One region of the Streptomyces sp. Ac-502 genome, then DNA from elsewhere that is predicted to be linked to it. Evidence: riboswitches for the same ligand, from Rfam matches in the RefSeq annotation. Region 1 holds a riboswitch; the other holds the start of a gene.
What was found. A riboswitch is a leader RNA that binds a small molecule or an ion and turns the genes downstream of it on or off. The one in region 1 is predicted to bind S-adenosylmethionine.

Region 1 (7,579 bases):
ATCCGCGATCGGCCGCCGCAAGCTGGTCCGCAACACCATGTTCGGCGCGCTGGCCCTGGTGCCGCTCTCCGGTGTGGTGCTGCTGCGCGACCTCGGTCCGCTGCCGGAGAAGAAGCTCCGTACGACCGGCTGGAAGAAGGGCATCCGCCTGGTCAACCAGTCGACCAACCTCCCGCTGCGTCCCGAGGACATCGCGGTCGGCTCGCTGACCTTCGCCAAGCCCGAGGGTCTGGAGGAGGACGACCACGAGTTCAACCAGAAGATCGCCAAGGACGCCCTGATGCTCGTGCGGATCCAGCCGCAGAACATTAAGGACAAGCAGGAACTGGACTGGTCGCACGAGGGCATCGTCGCCTACTCGAAGATCTGCACCCACGTGGGCTGCCCGATCAGCCTCTACGAGCAGCAGACGCACCACGTGCTGTGCCCCTGCCACCAGTCGACCTTCGACCTGGCCGACGGCGGACGCGTGATCTTCGGTCCCGCCGGACACGCCCTGCCGCAGCTGCACATCACGGTCAAGGACGGCTTCCTCGAAGCCGTCAGCGACTTCGCGGAGCCCGTCGGCCCGAGCTTCTGGGAGCGCGGATGAGTAACGAGACGAGCGCGACCACCACGCGCCGCGGCCAGGCGCCGCGGGGCGAGCGGATCGCCGACTGGGCGGACGGCCGGCTGGGCATCTACAGCCTCGCCAAGTCCAACATGCGCAAGATCTTCCCGGACCACTGGTCCTTCATGCTCGGTGAGATCTGCCTCTACAGCTTCATCATCATCATCCTGACCGGCGTCTACCTGACGCTGTTCTTCCACCCGAGCATGGCCGAGGTGACCTACCACGGCTCGTACGTGCCCATGCACGGGATCCGGATGACGCAGGCGTTCGAGTCGACGCTGGACATCAGCTTCGACGTGCGCGGCGGTCTGCTCATCCGGCAGATCCACCACTGGGCGGCCCTGGTCTTCCTGGGCGCCATGATGGTGCACATGATGCGGGTGTTCTTCACCGGCGCCTTCCGCAAGCCGCGCGAGGTCAACTGGCTGTTCGGCTTCCTGCTGCTGGTGCTCGGCATGTTCACCGGCTTCACCGGCTACTCGCTGCCGGACGACCTGCTCTCCGGCACCGGCGTCCGGTTCATCGAGGGTGTCATCCTGGCGATGCCGCTGGTCGGCTCGTACCTGCAGATGTTCATCTTCGGCGGGGAGTTCCCGGGGCACGACATCATCCCGAGGTTCTTCACGGTGCACGTCCTGCTGCTCCCCGGCATCATGCTGGGTCTGCTGGTGGCGCACCTGATCCTGGTCTTCTACCACAAGCACACGCAGTTCCCGGGTGCCGGCAAGACCAACAAGAACGTCGTCGGCATGCCGCTGCTGCCGGTCTACATGGCCAAGGCCGGAGGCTTCTTCTTCCTGGTCTTCGGCGTGATCTCGGTGATCGCGGCGGTCGCCAGCATCAACCCGGTGTGGGCCATCGGCCCGTACCGGCCCGACCAGGTGTCCACCGGCGCCCAGCCCGACTGGTACATGGGCTTCGCCGAGGGTCTGGTCCGTGTGATGCCCGGCTGGGAGTGGGACATCTGGGGCCACACCATCAACTTCGGTGTGCTGATCCCGATCCTCATCTTCCCGCTGGTGCTGGTGGCGATCGCGGTCTACCCGTTCGTCGAGTCCTGGGTCACCGGCGACAAGCGCGAGCACCACATCCTGGACCGCCCGCGCAACGCCCCGACCCGTACCGGCTTCGGTGTGGCCTGGCTGACCGCCTACCTCATCATGCTGATCGGCGGCGGCAACGACCTGTGGGCCACCCACTTCCACCTGTCGCTGAACGCGCTGACCTGGTTCGTCCGGATCGGCTTCTTCGTCGGCCCGGTGGTGGCCTTCATCGTCACCAAGCGGATCTGCCTGGGCCTCCAGCGCCGGGACCGCGACAAGGTGCTGCACGGACGCGAGTCCGGCATCATCAAGCGGCTGCCGCACGGTGAGTTCATCGAGGTGCACGAGCCGCTCAACCAGGAGCAGCTGCACACGCTCACCCAGCACGAGCAGCCCAAGCCGTTCGAGATCGGCCCGGAGGTCGACGAGAACGGTGTCGAGCGGAAGGTCAAGCGGACGACCAAGCTCCGCGCCAAGCTCTCCAAGGGCTACTACGGCGAGGACAACGTCATCCCGAAGCCGACCCCGGAGGAGTACAAGGAGATCACCAGCGGCCACGGCCACCACTGATCCCCGCCGTGTGACCCACGGCTAGTACCACCCCGCGTAAGTACGCCACCCAGAGGGCCCCGTCCTTCCCCAAGCTCTTAAGGAGCAGGGGAGTCCCCATTCGGACGGGGCCCTTCGGCATGCCGGGGCGCCGGATAAGGTTTCGGCACCAGCAGGACACGAATCCAGGAGTGTGGACCATGAACGTTGCGACCCCGAACGGCGGCGACAGCGTGGCGGTCCGCACCTGGCCGGGCGTCCTGGACGCACTCCTCCAGGGCCGCGACCTGGGCGCCGACGACACCGCGTGGGCGATGGACCGGATCATGCGCGGCGAGGCCACCGACGCGCAGATCGCGGGCTTCGCGGTGGCGCTGCGTGCCAAGGGCGAGACGGTCGCCGAGATCACCGGCCTGGTACGGGCGATGTACGCGCACGCCAACCTCATCGACGTGCCGGGCCCGAGCGTGGACATCGTCGGCACCGGCGGCGACGGCGCCAAGACCGTCAACATCTCCACGATGTCCTCGATCGTGGTGGCCGGCACCGGCGCGAAGGTCGTCAAGCACGGCAACCGCGCCGCCTCGTCGGCCAGCGGCGCGTCCGACGTGCTGGAGAAGCTGGGCGTCAACCTGGACCTGACCCCGCGCCGGGTCGTCGAGGTCGCCGAGGAGGCCGGGATCACCTTCTGCTTCGCGGTCAAGTTCCACCCGTCGCTGCGGCACGTGGCGCCCGCCCGGCGCGAACTGGGCATCCGTACGACGTTCAACGTGCTGGGCCCGCTGACCAACCCGGCGAAGGTACGGGCCCAGGCCACCGGCGTGGCCGACGCGCGGATGGCGCCGATCCTGGCCGGCGTGCTGGCCGAACGCGGCTCCAGCGCGCTGGTCTTCCGGGGCGACGACGGACTGGACGAACTGACGACCACCGCCACGTCGAAGGTCTGGGTCGTCCGGGACGGCGGCGTGCGTGAGGAGGCCTTCGACCCGCGGGACGTGGGCATCGGCCTGGTGCCCGTGGAGGCGCTGCGCGGCGCCGACGCCTCGTACAACGCGGACGTGGCGCGCCGCCTGCTGGGCGGCGAGACCGGGCCGGTGCGGGACGCGGTGCTGCTCAACTCGGCCGCGGCGCTGGTGGCCCTGGAGCCGACCGAGGCGCCGCTGAACGAGCAGCTCGCGGCCGGCATCGAGCGGGCCGCCGAGGCCATCGACTCGGGGGCGGCCCGCCGGGCGCTGGAGCGGTGGGTGGCGGCCAGCAACGCGTGACGGCGATCCGCAGTGGCGCGGGGCCCGGTCCGGGATACGGACCGGGCCTTGCGCGTTCCCGATCGTGTGGCATGATGCTGATCAGGTCACGAGTGACAGCGACTACGGCCCCGGCCCGCTGTCCGGCAACCCTCCGTCCGTGGCGGGGTGCCCCGGGTGATGACCAGGTCGCAGGCAGCGAGGTCTGCGGCAAGCGCGGATCCCTCGCCAGGGATCCTGGTCCTTGAGGGAGATCTCCCGATGATTCAGCGAATGCGTTAGGGCCGTTCGGCCCCGTTTTCCGCACCCCTTTTTCTTTCACCGCTGTCGGCCGGCCCCGCTTCGGCGTGTGGGCCCCGCAGCGAAGTCGCCCTGCCTTCACGGGAGTTCGCCATGCCTGTTTCCGCTACCGCTGCCGCCGCCCCTACCGCTACCGCTGCCGCCACCGATGCCGCCTCCGATGCCGCTGTCTGTGCCCCGCTGCCCGTGCTGGGCCGGGACGTGCTGGTCCCGCTCGTCACCGGCGGCGAGGTCGAGTACGCGGCGCTGGACATCGCCGCCAGCGCCCCGGCGCTCCAGCGCGTCTGGGACGACGTGGCCGCGTACGCCCCGTACTACGGCAGCGTCCACCGCGGCGCGGGCTACCTCTCGCAGCTGTCCACCGACCTGTTCGAGAACAGCCGGGCGGCGGTGGCGGACTTCCTCGGGTGCCGGGAGGGCGACCAGGTGGTCTTCACCCGCTCCACCACCGACTCGCTGAACCTGCTGGCCGCCGTGCTGCCCGCGGACACCCGGGTGTTCGTCTTCGAGACCGAGCACCACGCCTCGCTGCTGCCCTGGGAGCAGCGCGCCGACGTCGAGGTGACGTACCTGGACGCGCCCCGTACGCCGCGGCAGGCGGTGGACACGCTGGAGCGGGCGCTGGCCGAGCGCGAGCCGTATCGGAATGCGCTGGTCTGCGTGACGGGTGCTTCCAATGTGACCGGTGAGCTGTGGCCCGTACGGGAGCTGGCCGCCGCGGCGCACGCGCACGGCGCGCGGATCGTGCTCGACGCCGCCCAGCTCGCCCCGCACCACCCGGTCGACATCGCGGAACTGGACGTGGACTGGGTCGCCTTCTCCGGCCACAAGCTGTACGCGCCCTTCGGCGCCGGCGTGCTGGCCGGGCGCGCCGACTGGCTCCAGGCCGCCGAGCCGTACCTCGCGGGCGGCGGCGCCAGCCGTACGGTCGCGCGCCGCGCCGACGGCGGGGTGGACGTCGACTGGCACACCACCGCGGCCCGCCACGAGGCCGGATCGCCCAACGTCATCGGCGTCTACGCCATCGCGGCCGCCTGCAAGGCGCTCACCGAGGCGGGCTTCGAGGGCCTGGTCGCCCGGGAGCAGCGGCTGGTCGAGCGGGTACGGGCGGGCCTCGCCGAGGTGCCCGAGGTGACCGTGCTCTCGCTGTTCGGGGACGACGCGCCGCGGGTGGGCGTGCTGTCCTTCGTCGTCGAGGGCTGGAACAGCTCGCACTTCGCGGCGGCGCTCTCCGCCGAGTACGGCATCGGCGTGCGCGACGGGCTGTTCTGCGCGCACCCCCTGGTACGGACCCTGCTGGGCGCCGAGTCCGAGGCGCCGGGCGAGTGCGGCGCACCCGAAGGAGCGCCGGGGGAGCGGAGCCTGAACGCCATCCGGGTGAGCTTCGGGGCCGGTACGCCCGACGAGCACGTGGACCGTTTCGTCCAGGCCGTCAAGGAACTGGTGACGCAGGGCGCGCGCTGGAGCTACCGCACCGAGGACGGGCGCTGCGTGCCGGACACCGCGGCGTAGCCCCTTGAACCGCCCGCGCCGCGGCGCTCCGCTGTCCGGGCGCCGCGGCGTGGGTCTCGTACGTGGTGGCGGTGGCGGTGGTGGTCCGGCGGTCGCCCGGTCAGGCGTCCAGGCCGATGGCGAAGGCCGCTTCCAGGTCGTGCTGGGAGTACGTACGGAAGGCGATGTGCGTCTCCGTGGAGGCGACGCCCGGCACCTTGCTGATCCGGCCCGGGATGACGTCCGCCAGGTCGTCGTGCCGGGCCACCCGCACCAGCGCGATCAGGTCGTGCGCACCGGTGACCGAGTAGACCTCGCTGACGCCCTCCAGAGCGGCGATCTTCTCCGCGATCTCCGGGATCTGGTCCACGCTGGTCTTGATGAGCACGATCGAAGTGATCACGGTTGGCTCTCTCCCTCGGCCGCCTGCTGCTTCGCCGTTCCGGCGGAGTCCACCCTACCGGTGGCCGCGGCGGTTCCCCCGGCCGGAGCGGGGCCCGGCCGGTACCGCACCCAGGCGTACAGGAAGCCCACCGCGAAGCCCACGACATGGGCGAGATAGGCCACGCCCGGGGTGCTGGGGTCGCGCTGCGCGGCGATCCACTGGAGGACGAACCAGAACAGCAGCACGATCCACGCCGGGAAGCGCAGCGGCAGGAAGAAGAGGAACGGGTAGATGCTGGTGACCCGGGCCTTGGGGAAGAGGTAGAGGAACGCCCCCAGCACCCCGGAGATCGCTCCGGAGGCGCCGACCAGGGTCTGTCCCGAGGAGGCGTGCGCGGCCGCGTAGCCCATCAGGGCCAGGTAGCCGGTCACGAGGTAGAAGAGGGTGAACGGCAGCCTGCCCATGCGGTCCTCGGCCATGCCGCCGAAGACGTACAGGAAGAGGACGTTGCCCAGCAGGTGCAGCCAGCTGCCGTGCACGAACAGGGCGGTGAGCGGCGTGAGCAGCGGGCCGGGGGAGCCGCTCCACAGGTCGCGCGGGATGACGCCCCAGCGTTCGAAGTACGCGGTCTGCGCCTGGACGACGGCGTCGCCGGTGCCGTATATGCCGTTGAGGCCGGAGGCGGGCCCGACGACGAAGACCACGCAGCACAGGGCGATCAGGACGTTCGTCATTCGGGAGAACACGGTCAGCACCGAGCGGGCGCGGGGCGTCCGGGGGTCAGGAGCGGGGCCGTCATGAAGTGATCATGGCGTAATACGGGCAATCGGGACAGAGTGCCTCGCCGCGTCCCGCCTCCTGGGCGGGGCCGCGCCGTACACGTGTCAGGCCGTAGGGTAACGGTCAGTACCCCGCGTACTTCCGCAGTCCGACGGCGCACCGCGGGAAGCCCCCGAACGACAGCACGAGCCCCGCTCGCCCGAGCGCGACGAAAGAGGACGACACCATGGCTGTTCCCCTGCCGACGGACGGGACCCGGTGGCGCTGCACCCTGTGCGGCAATCTGACGCGCTTCGACGTCACCCGCCGCTCCGAGGTCGTGGAGTACCTCCACCTCGACCTCGCCGGGGAGCCGAAGGTGGAGGAACGCGAGGTGCTCAGTGAGAGCATCGAGTCCGTGCGCTGCCGCTGGTGCAACGCGGTCGACCAGATCGAGCTGGTCGACCGGCCCGGCGCCAGTGCCTGAGTCGAGCGCCTGAGATCGGAGCGATGCAGCAGTGGTGGAGCGTCCAGAAGGGCCCGCGGGGGCGGAGCACGGTGCCGAGGCCGGTACGGCCGAGGCGGACGAGGTGCTCGACCGTCCCCTGCCCGAGGGCGTGCGGCGCCGGGTCGTGGCGCTCACCGCGGAGTCCTTCGGCGGTCTGACGGTCGCCGAACTTCCGCCGCCGCTGCGGCAGTACGCCCGGTTCACTCCCAGCCGCCGGGCCAAGTTCGCGGGCAACGCGATGGCGGCCGCGCTGGAGAACGACGCGGTCTTCCGGCAACGGATCGCGGGCCGGCTGCGCGAGGCCCAGCCGGAACTGGCCGAGGCGCTGGACAACGGCACCCCGCCCGCCGCCGCCGACCCGCTCGATGTCGCGGCGGCGGCCTATGTGCTGCGCCCCGAAGGCTGGGTCAAGCTGGTCGCGGCGGCCGGCGAGGAGGCGCAGCGCGCCCGCGCGGAACAGGCCGGCGAGGAGGCCGAACGCGAGCTGGCCGCGCTGCGCGAGGAGCTGGCGCGGGCCCGCGCCGAGGCCCGCGCCGAGGCCGACCGCACCCGCGGCGACCTGGACGCGCTGCGCAAGGAGAACGAGTCGTTGCAGCGCAAGCTGCGCAGCGCGCTCAGCGACGTCAAGCGGGGCGAGGCGGCGGCGCGCAAGGCCGCGGCGGAGGTGGAGTCCGTACGGGCCGCCGC
Region 2 (7,579 bases), 3.0 Mb from region 1:
CCGCCGATACACCCGTACCCGGCACCCGCCCGCGCGCGACCGGTAATGTCGTCGTCATGGGCAGCCCCCGAACTCCTTGCCGACACCGGTCACCGCAGCGGGCCGGGACGGTCTCGCCGCGCTGCTGGACAGCCCCGGCCGAGCCGTGCTCGCTCTCGACTTCGACGGCACGCTCGCCGACATCGTGCCCGACCCCGAAAAGGCCCGCGCCCACCCCGGCGCCGTGGCCGCGCTGGCCCGCCTCGCGCCGCGGCTGTGCTCCCTGGTGGTCATCACCGGCCGCCCGGCCGGCGTCGCGGTCCGTCTCGGCGGCTTCACGGACGCGCCGGGCCTGGAGCGGCTGGTGGTCCTCGGCGGCTACGGCGCCGAGCGCTGGGACGCGGCCACCGGCACGGTACGGGCGCCCGCGCCGCCGCCCGGCGTCGCCGCCGTACAGGCCGAACTTCCCGGCGTCCTGGACAAGCTGGGCGCCTGGCACGCCTCCTGGGTGGAGGACAAGGGCCGCGCCATCGCCGTGCACACCCGCCGGGCCGAGGACCCGCAGGCCGCCTTCGAGCTGCTGCGCGAGCCCCTGTACGCGCTCGCCGAGCGGCACGGCCTGATCGTCGAGCCCGGCCGGTACGTCCTCGAACTGCGGCCGCCCGGCATGGACAAGGGCGTCGCGCTCGCCGAGTACGTACGGGAGACCGGCGCCACCACCGTCCTGTACGGGGGCGACGACCTCGGCGACCTCGCCGCCTACTCCGCCGTGGACAAGCTGCGGTCGGACGGCCTGACCGGGGTGCTGGTGTGCAGCGGCAGCGCGGAGGTCGCCGAGCTGGCGGGCTGGGCGGACCTGGTCGTCGACGGCCCGACGGGTGTCGTCGCGCTGCTGCACGCCCTCGCGGACCGGCTGGGGGCGCCCGCCTGACGGACGCGGCCGGGGCCCTCCCGGGCCCCGGCGCCGCTACTGCTCCAGCGCCCGCAGCTGCTGGAGGAACCACCGGTCCGGCGGCAGCGCGGTGGCCGCGGCGGCCAGCCGCTTCGTGCGCTCGGCCCGCTCGCCGTCCTCCATGGACAGCGCCTCGTGCAGCGCGCGTGCCGTGGCCGAGACGTCGTACGGATTGACGCAGACCGCGTCCTCGCCCAGCTCCGCGTAGGCCCCGGCCTCCCGGGACAGCACCAGCGCGCAGCCCGCCTCGGAGATCACCGGGATCTCCTTGGCGACCAGGTTCATCCCGTCCCTGATCGGGTTGACCAGCGCCACGTCGGCGATCCGGTAGGCGGCCAGCGACCGCGCGAAGTCGTCCTTCACGTGCAGCACGACCGGCTGCCAGCCCGGGGTGCCGTACTCCTCGTTGATCTCCTCGGCCAGCCGCCCGACCTCGTCCGTGTAGGCGCGGTAGACCTCCAGGTCCTGGCGGGAGGGGTAGGCGAACGCGACGTGCACGACCCGTTCGCGCCACTCGGGGTGGCCGGCCAGCAGCGCCCGGTAGGCGCGCAGCCCGCGCACGATGTTCTTGGACAGCTCCGTACGGTCCACCCGGACGATCGTCTTCCGGTCCGGCCCGCCGATCTGCTCGCGCAGCGCCGCCAGCCGCTCGTCCACGTCGGGCCGGTGCGCCCGCTCCCGCAGGAATTCCGCGTCCGCGCCCAGACCGTGCACGCCGAGCCGCGTCGTCCGGCCCTCGTGGACGATGCTCAGCCCGCCGTCCCCGTCGCGCGTCACCTCGGCGCCCAGCACCGCCACGCAGCACTCCGCGAACGCCTCGGCCCAGCGCCGCGTCAGGAACGCGGCGCGGTCGCCGCCCAGCATCCCGAGCAGCACCGCCTCGGCCACGTCGTCCGGCAGCATCCGGAAGTAGTCGGCGGGCGCCCACGGCGTGTGGGAGAAGTGGCCGATGCGCAGGTCGGGGCGGCGGGCGCGGAGCAGCCCCGGCACCAGCGTGAGGTGGTAGTCCTGCACGAGCACCACGGCGCCGGGCGCGGCCTCGTCGGCGAGCGCGTCCGCGAAGGCCGCGTTGTACGCCTCGTACGACGCCCACCGCGCGCGGAACGCGTCGTCGAAGGAGGGCTCCAGCGGCGTCTGGTAGAGCATGTGGTGGACGAACCACAGCACCGAGTTCGCGATGCCGTTGTAGGCGTCGGTGAAGACGTCGGCGGGGATGTCCAGCATGCGTACGGGCTGGCCGCCCGTGTCGGCGGGGTCCAGGTGGCCGCCGCTGCGGCGGGCGGCCGCGCGGTCGCCGTCGCCCAGGGCGGCGCACACCCACACCGCACCCGCGTCCGGGCCGATCGCGGAGAGCCCGGAGACCAGCCCGCCACCACCGCGTTTCGCGGTCAGCGCGCCGTCGTCCCCCTTCGTGTACGAGACCGGACCGCGGTTGGACGCGACGAGAACCTTGGCACCAGAACGCTCGGAAACCATGTTGCGAGACTAGCCCGCCACCCATCCGCTCAAACGTGCGGAGCGGAGGCGGAACGTCACGGTTCACGCCGCGCCGGAACCGGGCTCCGGACCGGCGGCGTCACGCCGCCCGGCGCTCCGCGTACTCCGGTATCTCCGCCATCGGCGGCCGCTCCTCGGTGTCCACGTCCCAGGTGCGCGGCACGAAACCGGTCTCACCGCGCTCGAACTGGGTCAGCCGCGGGCGCACCAGATGGCCGCGGGCCAGCCGCAGCTGCGCGGTGCGGTAGATGGCCGCCGCCATCCTGCCGAGCGCCTGGCCGCTCTGATGGCGGTGCTTGCGCACACCGATGTCCACCTGCGCCAGCGCGTCCAGCCCCACCGTGTGCAGCGCGTCGACCAGCAGGCCCAGCTCCACGCCGTAACCCACCGGGAACGGCAGCCGCTCCAGCAGCGACCGGCGGGCCGCGTACTCCCCGCCGAGCGGCTGCACGAACCCGGCGAGCTGCGGCCAGTGCAGGTTCAGCAGCGGCCGGGCGACCAGCTCGGTGACCCGGCCGCCCTGGCCCGCCGCCTCGCCGAGCGGACGGTCGTACATGCCCTTGACGAACTGCACGTCCGGGTCGGTCAGCAGCGGGCCGACGATCCCGGAGACGAAGCCCGGGTCGAATTCGCGCAGGTCGGCGTCGACGAAGCAGACGATGTCACCGCCGGTCGCCAGCAGGGAGCGCCACAGCACCTCGCCCTTGCCGGGCAGCGCGGGCAGCCGCGGCAGCACCTCGTCCCGGTGGACGACCCGCGCGCCCGCCTCGGCCGCGACCTTGGCCGTACCGTCCGTGGAACCGGAGTCCAGCACCACCAGCTCGTCGACGAGCGGCACCGACGGCGTCATCAGCCCCGTACGGATCGCCTCGACGATCGCCCCGACCGTCGCCTCCTCGTCGAGCGCGGGCAGCACGACGGAGACCGTCTGTCCCGTCTCGCGCTTCGCGGCCAGCAGCCGGTCGAGCGGGCGGTCCACGGCCGACCAGGACCGGCCGGCCAGCCAGCGCTCCACCTCTTCCAGCACGTGCGCGTCTCCTTCGTTCCCGGACCAGCGAATGTGATCCATCTCGCGGTGCGGACGGCTGTCTCGACCGCCCGGCCCTTCGGTTACAGTCTTGAACAACGCGAACGCCCCGGACATGCCGGGGTCGGCGCGACAAACGCCTGGGCTCCGGCCCAGCGCCATACCGCTCATCCAGAGGGGCAGAGGGACACGGCCCGTTGAAGCCCCGGCAACCCTCCAGCCGGTCTCCGTCGCCGCACAGTGTGTGCGGCCCGCGAGGCTCCCGGCTCGGGAAGGTGCCAATTCCGTCTCGCGGCGAGATGCGTCGCGAGGAAGATGAGGAGAAAGGGCCTCGCCTCCATGGCTGTGCAGTCCGTCGAAAGCACCCCGTCCACCAGCGTCTCCCTCGGCCCCGCCGTCGCCCTGTCCTGCCGCGAGTGCGGCGAGCGCTTCGACCTCGGACCGATCTTCGCCTGCGTGTCCTGCTTCGGGCCGCTGGAAGTGGCGTACGACCTGCCGGCCGGCGACCCCGAGGGTCTGCGCGAGCGGATCGAGGCGGGCCCCAACAACATCTGGCGGTACGCGCCGCTGCTGCCCGTCCCGGCCGACGTCGCGGACAAGCCCAACCTCAACCCCGGCCTGACCAAGCTGGTCAAGGCCGACAACCTGGCCCGTGAGCTGGGCGTCACCGGCGGCCTGTACGTCAAGGACGACTCCGGCAACCCGACGCACTCCTTCAAGGACCGCGTCGTCGCCATCGCCGTCGAGGCCGCCCGCGCCTTCGGCTTCACCACCCTGTCCTGCTCCTCCACCGGCAACCTCGCCGGGGCGGTCGGCGCGGCGGCGGCCCGGGCCGGCTTCCGCTCCTGCGTGTTCATCCCGCACGACCTGGAGGCGGGCAAGGTCGTCATGGCCGCGGTCTACGGCGGCGAGCTGGTCGGCATCGAGGGCACCTACGACGACGTCAACCGCTTCTGCTCGGAACTGATCGGCGACCCGCTCGGCGAGGGCTGGGGCTTCGTCAACGTCAACCTGCGCCCGTACTACGGCGAGGGCTCCAAGACCCTCGCGTACGAGATCTGCGAGCAGCTCGGCTGGCGGCTGCCGGACCAGATCGTCATCCCGATCGCCTCCGGCTCCCAGCTCACGAAGATCGACAAGGGGCTGAAGGAGCTGATCGCGCTCGGCCTGGTCGAGGACAAGCCGTACAAGATCTTCGGTGCCCAGGCCGAGGGCTGTTCCCCGGTCTCCACCGCCTTCAAGGCGGGCCACGACGTCGTACGGCCGCAGAAGCCGGACACCATCGCCAAGTCGCTGGCCATCGGCAACCCGGCCGACGGCCCGTACGTGCTCGACATCGCCCGGCGCACCGGCGGCGCGGTCGAGGACGTCGACGACGAGCAGGTGGTCGACGCGATCAAGCTGCTGGCCCGTACGGAGGGCATCTTCGCCGAGACCGCCGGCGGCGTGACCGTGGGCGTGACGAAGAAGCTGATCGAGAACGGGCTGCTCGACCCGGCGCTGACCACCGTCGTGCTCAACACCGGCGACGGGCTCAAGACGCTGGACGCCGTGGCGCCCACGACCGGGCCCTCGGCCACCATCCGCCCGAGCCTGGAAGCGTTCCGCGCCGCCGGCCTGGCGGGCTGACCGCCGCGCGCGGCCGTACACACCCGTACGCGGTCGCGCGCACCCGTACGCGTCGGCGCACACCGGCACGCGTCGGCACACACCGATACGCGTCGGTACGCGACCGCACCCGTCGACGCGCATCCGTACCCATCAGCGCGCGCCGGCGTACCTCCGTCCGCCCCCGCGGCCATCGGTACGCCCGCGCCCGCGCCCCTCCGCACCCTCCCGCGATCTGGAAGGCAGCACACCATGAGCGTCAACGTCCGCATCCCGACCATCCTGCGCACCTACACCGACGGCCAGGCCGAGGTCGCCGCCGAGGGCGCGACCCTCTCCGAGGTCATCGAGAACCTGGAGCGGAACCACGCCGGTATCGCGGCCCGTGTCCTGGACGACACCGGCAAGCTGCGCCGCTTCGTGAACGTCTACGTCAACGACGACGACGTGCGCTTCGAGCAGGGCCTGGCGACGCCGACGCCGGACGGCGCGGGCGTCTCGATCATCCCGGCGGTGGCCGGCGGCTGCTGAGCCGGCCGCCTGGGACGCCGTAACGATCTTTTTCGGCCCTTCCCGGGGCCAACGGCTGGAATCGCCCCCTCCGCCATGAAGCGGACGGGGCGATTCCGTGTTGTTAAAGGCGATACAGTTGTGGTGATTCCTCGTCCAGCGCACGCCGAACGCCGATGAAGGCCCGGCAAGTTGTGCGCGAAGTGTGGACATGTTTTGTCGTGTTGGTGAGCTTTGCCCGGCCCGACTTGCCCTGACGTATGGGCTTTTCTTCGTATATTTACGATTGTTCGCGAGAAGAATTCTCGTCCGACTGACCTGTTGCGCTGGGCAGTTGGACAGATACATTCAGCGGCGGTCGACGCGTTCCGGCGCACACCCCCTCCTGTCGGGGGTGAGGTCTGACCCGGGTCCGCGGAGTGCGGTCCTGTGCAAGGGCCAGTAATAGGGGAGTTAGGCATGGCTCAGGGCACCGTCAAGTGGTTCAACGCGGAGAAGGGGTACGGCTTCATCGCGGTCGACGGTGGTGCGGATGTATTCGTCCACTACAGCGCGATCCAGATGGACGGTTACCGCACCCTTGAGGAGGGTCAGCGGGTCGAGTTCGAGATCTCGCAGGGCCAGAAAGGGCCGCAGGCGGACATGGTCCGCGTGGCCGGCTGAAGCGCCGACCGACTGCTGCGTACGAAGGTCCGCGTCCCCTGCGGGGGGCGCGGGCCTTCTGTGTTTGGGTGGGGCGGGGGCCGATGCGGGGGAGTGCCAGGTCATCGGGCCGCGCCCGGTTTGACACCTGGACTCGATGGGGATGGCTCCCGCCGACGCGCTTGCGCCCTCCCGTCGCCCGGCCGCCACCCCTATACGAGGCTTCTGCGAAGCCGCTTGCACTCTAAGGGGCCGAGTGCTAATCATTGCGTTAGCACTCTACGAGTGAGAGTGACAGCTAAGGACCGACTCGGTGAGGTCCGCGGGCAGGTGGGGCAAGGAACCACCGGCTCGTGAACCGTCCGTCGCGGGCGCCAGCGCGGTCCGGAGTATCCACCCTCCCCCAGACGCAGTCCGGGGGGACCCCAGTCCGGGAGGACCACTTCACATGGCCAAGATCATCGCGTTCGACGAGGAGGCACGGCGCGGTCTCGAGCGCGGGATGAACCAGCTCGCCGACGCCGTCAAGGTCACCCTTGGCCCCAAGGGCCGCAACGTCGTCCTCGAGAAGAAGTGGGGCGCCCCCACGATCACCAACGATGGTGTCTCCATCGCCAAGGAGATCGAGCTCGAGGACCCGTACGAGAAGATCGGCGCCGAGCTGGTCAAGGAGGTCGCGAAGAAGACGGACGACGTCGCCGGTGACGGCACGACGACCGCGACCGTCCTGGCCCAGGCCCTGGTCCGCGAGGGCCTGCGCAACGTGGCCGCCGGCGCCAACCCGATGGCCCTCAAGCGCGGCATCGAGCGTGCCGTCGAGGCCGTCTCCGCCGCCCTGCTGGAGCAGGCCAAGGACGTGGAGACCAAGGAGCAGATCGCTTCGACCGCCTCCATCTCCGCCGCCGACACCCAGATCGGCGAGCTGATCGCCGAGGCCATGGACAAGGTCGGCAAGGAAGGCGTCATCACCGTCGAGGAGTCCCAGACCTTCGGTCTGGAGCTGGAGCTCACCGAGGGTATGCGCTTCGACAAGGGCTACATCTCGGCGTACTTCGCCACCGACATGGAGCGTATGGAGGCGTCGCTCGACGACCCGTACATCCTCATCGTCAACTCGAAGATCTCCAACGTGAAGGACCTCCTTCCGCTGCTGGAGAAGGTCATGCAGTCGGGCAAGCCGCTGCTGATCATCGCCGAGGACGTCGAGGGCGAGGCCCTGTCGACCCTGGTCGTCAACAAGATCCGCGGCACCTTCAAGTCCGTCGCCGTCAAGGCCCCGGGCTTCGGCGACCGCCGCAAGGCCATGCTCGGCGACATCGCCATCCTCACCGGTGGCACGGTCATCTCCGAGGAGGTCGGCCTCA

Region 2: linked by a shared signal. The riboswitch ahead of thrC (threonine synthase) and the one ahead of ACEXOX_RS14795 (aminotransferase class V-fold PLP-dependent enzyme) in region 1 are both predicted to bind S-adenosylmethionine.

Annotation. Positions count from the first base shown of each region.
Region 1 is NZ_JBHFFO010000001.1:3,290,462-3,298,040, reverse strand. Features, by position in the region: gene ACEXOX_RS14810 (Rieske 2Fe-2S domain-containing protein) at 1-592, shown strand, start outside; gene ACEXOX_RS14805 (cytochrome bc complex cytochrome b subunit) at 589-2,226, shown strand; gene trpD (anthranilate phosphoribosyltransferase) at 2,406-3,470, shown strand; SAM riboswitch class IV at 3,555-3,672, shown strand; gene ACEXOX_RS14795 (aminotransferase class V-fold PLP-dependent enzyme) at 3,843-5,261, shown strand; gene ACEXOX_RS14790 (Lrp/AsnC ligand binding domain-containing protein) at 5,362-5,643, opposite strand; gene ACEXOX_RS14785 (rhomboid family intramembrane serine protease) at 5,640-6,359, opposite strand; gene ACEXOX_RS14780 (hypothetical protein) at 6,632-6,871, shown strand; gene ACEXOX_RS14775 (NYN domain-containing protein) at 6,903-7,579, shown strand, end outside.
Region 2 is NZ_JBHFFO010000001.1:6,264,502-6,272,080, forward strand. Features, by position in the region: gene otsB (trehalose-phosphatase) at 77-910, shown strand; gene ACEXOX_RS28660 (trehalose-6-phosphate synthase) at 947-2,407, opposite strand; gene ACEXOX_RS28665 (glucosyl-3-phosphoglycerate synthase) at 2,508-3,455, opposite strand; SAM riboswitch class I at 3,620-3,777, shown strand; gene thrC (threonine synthase) at 3,795-5,084, shown strand; gene ACEXOX_RS28675 (MoaD/ThiS family protein) at 5,316-5,594, shown strand; gene ACEXOX_RS28680 (cold-shock protein) at 6,033-6,236, shown strand; gene groL (chaperonin GroEL) at 6,664-7,579, shown strand, end outside.